Regions from separate parts of the Streptomyces sp. NPDC056480 genome, predicted to be linked through region 2. Evidence: riboswitches for the same ligand, from Rfam matches in the RefSeq annotation. Region 2 holds a riboswitch; the other holds the start of a gene.

Region 1 (2,386 bases), on a different contig from region 2:
TCGACGTCTCGGAGCGGTGCGCGTGGAAGACCGGGTGGGTCATGTACGCGTCGGAGCGCAGCAGCCCGGCGGGCAACGTGTCCTCGGTGACGGCGTCCAGGGCCTCGACGTCTGCGGTCACGCCGAAGGCGCCCCACACGGCGGCCAGCTGGGCGCGCCCGGTGGTCTCGTCGCACGACATGGACACGAGGTCCGCGTCGACGCGGTAGAGGTTCACACCGGCCTCGCGGGCGGCGGCCACGACCTCGTCGGCCTTGCCGGGCACCCGGGCGGTGAGGGTGTCGAAGAAGGCACCCTGGGTGAGCTCCACGCCTCCGGCGGTGAGGCCGGCGGCCAGGATCGCGGCGTACCGGTGGGTACGGCGCGCGATGCCCTGGAGGCCCTCGGGACCGTGGTAGACGGCGTACATTCCGGCCATGACGGCGAGCAGCACCTGAGCGGTACAGATGTTGCTGGTGGCCTTCTCGCGGCGGATGTGCTGCTCGCGGGTCTGCAGGGCCAGGCGGTACGCGCGGTTCCCGTCGGCGTCCACGGAGACACCCACGAGACGGCCGGGCAGGGAGCGGGCGCGCTTGTCCTGGACGGCCATGTAGCCGGCGTGGGGACCGCCGAAGCCCATCGGAACGCCGAAGCGCTGCGTCGTGCCGACGGCGATGTCCGCCCCGAGCTCACCCGGCGAGGTGAGCAGGGTGAGCGCGAGCAGGTCGGCGGCGACGGTGACGATCGCACCGAGCTCGTGGGCGGCGTCGACCAGCGGCTTGATGTCCCGCACGGCACCGGAGGCGCCCGGGTACTGGATGAGCACACCGAAGACACCGCGCTCGGCGGCCTCGGCGGGGATCCCCTCGCTCAGATCGGCGACGACGACCTCGACACCGGTCGGCTCGGCGCGGGTCTCGATGACGGCGATCGTCTGGGGCAGGGCGTCGGCGTCGATGAGGAAGACACCGTTCTTGACCTTGCCGACGCGCCGGGAGAGCGCCATGGCCTCGGCGGCGGCGGTGCCCTCGTCGAGCAGCGAGGCGCCGGAGGTGGGCAGCCCGGTCAGGTCGGCGACGACGGTCTGGAAGTTCAGCAGGGCCTCGAGGCGCCCCTGCGAGATCTCCGGCTGGTACGGCGTGTACGCCGTGTACCAGGCGGGGTTCTCCATCACGTTCCGGAGGATCACCGGCGGCGTGAAGGTCCCGTAGTAGCCGAGACCGATCATGGGCGCGAGGACCTGGTTGCGGTCGGCGAGCGTGCGCAGCTCGGCGAGCACCTCGGCCTCCGTGCGCGCGGCCGGCAGGCCCAGCGCCTCGGTGTTCTTGATGACGTCCGGCACCGCGGCGGCCGTGAGCTCGTCGAGGGAGCCGTAACCGACCTGGGCGAGCATCTTGGCGCGCGCCTCGGCGTCGGGCCCGATGTGCCGCTGCTCGAACGGGATGCCCTGTTCGAGTTCGGAGAGCGGAATGCGGTTGGCGGTCATGTACGGAGGCCTCCTGGTCGTCACGACCTGCGAGGGGCACCACGGCGCGGGTACCCGGACGGCCTCCCCCTCTGTCATCTCAACCTGAGAGTTTCACCGGCACGCCTCACGGCACGCCGGCTTTCACCGTCGGTGAGAGCGCATGCCGTCGGACACCGCTCTGCTTTCCAGAGTGACCTCGTCCGCGCGGTACAGGGGCCTGAGAGATTCCGGGGAGGATTTGCTCCTTCGGCGCCCACCGGAAGGTTTCTCCGGGGGACTCTCCCGCACAGGGTCGACAGCCACAGCCAGCCTACCAGCGAGGTTGCGGCTTCCATCGCTCAAGTGGCCGACATCCCAGTTGTGCACTTTCGTAGGGGTGTAGAGCAGTTGCGACCAGTTGGAGGGACCGTGCAGACCGATATCGATCCGCGCAGCCTGATCGGCCGCAAGGCGTACGACCGGAACGGACACAAGATCGGCACCGTGGACGAGGTGTACCTGGACGACGCGACCGGCATCCCGGAATGGGCAGCGGTCCGCACGGGCCTGTTCAGCCGGGACGCCTTCGTCCCCCTGGAGCCGAGCGAACTCATCGACAACGGCCTCCACATCCCGTACGAGCGCGCCCTGATCAAGGACGCCCCCGACTTCGGCGTGGGCCGCCACCTCTCCCCGGAACAGGAGCTCCAGCTCTACCGCCACTACAGCCTGACCCTCCCCCCGCCCCCCACAGACACCCCGGACACGGACTTCGGCCACCTGGCAGGCCAGTAGCCCGAGGGCGGACCCGAACGGGCCCGCAGAGGCCGACACCGACCGTGGACAGCCAGAACGCGCCGGACACGGCGGCCGGCCACCGGTCCACAACCGACAGCCCCCGCCCAACGCCACCCGGGCCGGTCGGGGGCCACGGCCCATGGACGGCCAGAAGGCCGCGTC
Region 2 (2,386 bases):
GGCCGAGGACCTCGACCAGGCGGGCTCCCGCCGAGGGGTTGCCGAGGGAGGCGGCAAGAACCTCTTCCAGCTCGTTGCCCGGCCACGTCACGTCCACGGTCCCGTTTCCCCTTCTCGCACGGCCTGCCGTACCGGCCGCCCCGGCAGCACCCTAACGCCGCCCCGGCGCCGCCGTGGCCAAAAGAAGGGGTAGGGGCGCACCGGGACAGCGGCGTACGTCACAGCGGCCCGCGCCGGGCCGCCCGGCGTGCGAGGCGGCTGCCCGCGCCGGGCCCGCCCGGCGGGGGCCGCTGCGGCGGCCTGCCGGGCGCACGTCGCGGCGTCCTGCCTCGTCTCCGCCCGGCGCGCCTCGTGGGCGCCCGCCCCGGACCGCCCCGGACGGCCTCGGACCGCCCGGACGGCCTCGGACCGCCTCAGACCGCCTCGCGGAAGCCGATCTTCCGCAGGGTGTCCGCCGCGTCCCGGTCGAGCAGGGTCGCGGAGGCGCAGCCGTGCGGCAGCCGGCCGGACTCCGCCGCCGCGACGAGCCGGGAGACGGCCCGCCGGTGCCGGGCGAAGGCGTACGAGGAGACGCCACGGCCGCGGGCCCGCTGGCCCGCACGGGCGGTGTCCGGGTCGACGTCGAGCAGGACCAGGTGGAGCGACCGGCCGCGGCGGCGGGCCTCCCGGGCGAGCCAGCCCCGCACCCAGGACTGGGTGCCGCAGTCGTGGACGATCACTCCGGCGCCGGATCGCAGGGAGCGCCGCAGCCCGGCGTAGTGCGCGATCCGGACCAGCGGGCGGTAGACGGCGTACGGCAGGAGGCGGGGCATCCGGGCCTCCCAGCGCTCCCGGGTGTCCTGGGAGTCGATGCCGGCGCCTTCGGCGGCGCGCCGCATCAGGGTGGACTTGCCGCTGCCGGGCAGCCCGGAGACGACCACCAGGTCGCCGGCGGCGAAGGTGAGCGCGCGGGGGCCCCGGCCGCCGCGCGCGCGCAGGTCGCGCAGGAGCCGCCCGCGGCCGCGGGTCCTGGCACGGGCTCGCTGGGACGGTATGCCGGTACTCGGCGCGTAAGCGCCGGTGTGCTGGAACCTCATCGCTTCTCCCCCTGCCGGGCCTGGGAAGACCCTTGCCCACAAAGTGTAAAGAAGCGGTAATGGGACACAAGCGATGTGCCCCGCCGACCTCGCGTGCAATGATGTGCGCGCCAGGCGCGCACAGTCGCCACACAATCGCATACCGGCCGCTCGAATCCGCGCGGGAGAGTTCCGGACGCCAGGTGTGTCCGGACGCCGAAGGAGCAAGACCCTCCCTTGAATCTCTCAGGCCCCGTACCGCGTGGATGAGGCAGATCTGAAAAGCGGGACACCTGCCGTGTCCCCACCCAAGGTGCAAACCGATCTCTCGGCGACGAGATGCTCTCGGTGAACCTCTCAGGTTCCATGACAGATGGGGAGGACGTCCTCGCCCGTCATGTGTTTTCGTCACCGATCACGCCCTTGGGACCCGGGAGCCACCCCATGAGCACTGCCCCCCGTCTGACCGCCCTCGATGCCCTGCATCGTTCGCTGGGCGCGACCATGACCGACTTCGCCGGCTGGGACATGCCGCTCCGGTACGGCAGCGAGCGGGACGAGCACATCGCCGTCCGCACCAAGGCGGGTCTCTTCGACCTCTCCCACATGGGCGAGATCACCGTCACCGGCCCGCAGGCGGTCGAGCTCCTCGACCACGCCCTCGTCGGCAACATCTCCACGGTGGGCGTCGGCCGCGCCCGCTACACGATGATCTGCCAGGAGGACGGCGGCATCCTCGACGACCTGATCGTCTACCGCCTCGGCGAGACGGAGTACATGGTCGTTGCCAACGCCTCGAACGCGCAGATCGTCCTGGACGCGCTGACCGGGCGCGCGGACGGCTTCGACGCCGTGGTGCGGGACGACCGTGACGCGTACGCCCTGATCGCGGTCCAGGGCCCGGAGTCCCCCGGCATCCTGAAGTCGCTCACCGACGCCGACCTGGACGGTCTGAAGTACTACGCCGGCCTCCCCGGCACGGTCGCCGGTGTGCCCGCGCTGATCGCCCGTACCGGCTACACCGGCGAGGACGGCTTCGAGCTGTTCCTGAAGCCCGAGCACGCCGAGGGCGTCTGGAAGGCGCTGACCGAGGCCGGCGCGCCGGTGGGTCTGATCCCCTGCGGCCTGTCCTGCCGCGACACGCTCCGCCTGGAGGCGGGCATGCCGCTGTACGGCCACGAGCTGACCACCGCGCTGACCCCCTTCGACGCGGGCCTGGGCCGGGTCGTGAAGTTCGAGAAGACGACCAACGACGGCCGCTTCGTCGGCCGTGAGGCGCTGGAGAAGGCCGCCGAGCGCGCCGAGACCGCCCCGCCGCGCAAGCTCGTCGG

What was found. A riboswitch is a leader RNA that binds a small molecule or an ion and turns the genes downstream of it on or off. The one in region 2 is predicted to bind glycine.
Region 1: linked by a shared signal. The riboswitch ahead of gcvP (aminomethyl-transferring glycine dehydrogenase) and the one ahead of gcvT (glycine cleavage system aminomethyltransferase GcvT) in region 2 are both predicted to bind glycine.

Annotation. Positions count from the first base shown of each region.
Region 1 is NZ_JBHTSA010000017.1:11,213-13,598, reverse strand. Features, by position in the region: gene gcvP (aminomethyl-transferring glycine dehydrogenase) at 1-1,465, opposite strand, end outside; glycine riboswitch at 1,643-1,742, opposite strand; gene ACFQ79_RS10490 (PRC-barrel domain-containing protein) at 1,856-2,221, shown strand.
Region 2 is NZ_JBHTSA010000021.1:4,872-7,257, forward strand. Features, by position in the region: gene ACFQ79_RS12200 (enhanced serine sensitivity protein SseB) at 1-97, opposite strand, end outside; gene ACFQ79_RS12205 (AAA family ATPase) at 414-1,076, opposite strand; glycine riboswitch at 1,228-1,326, shown strand; gene gcvT (glycine cleavage system aminomethyltransferase GcvT) at 1,500-2,386, shown strand, end outside.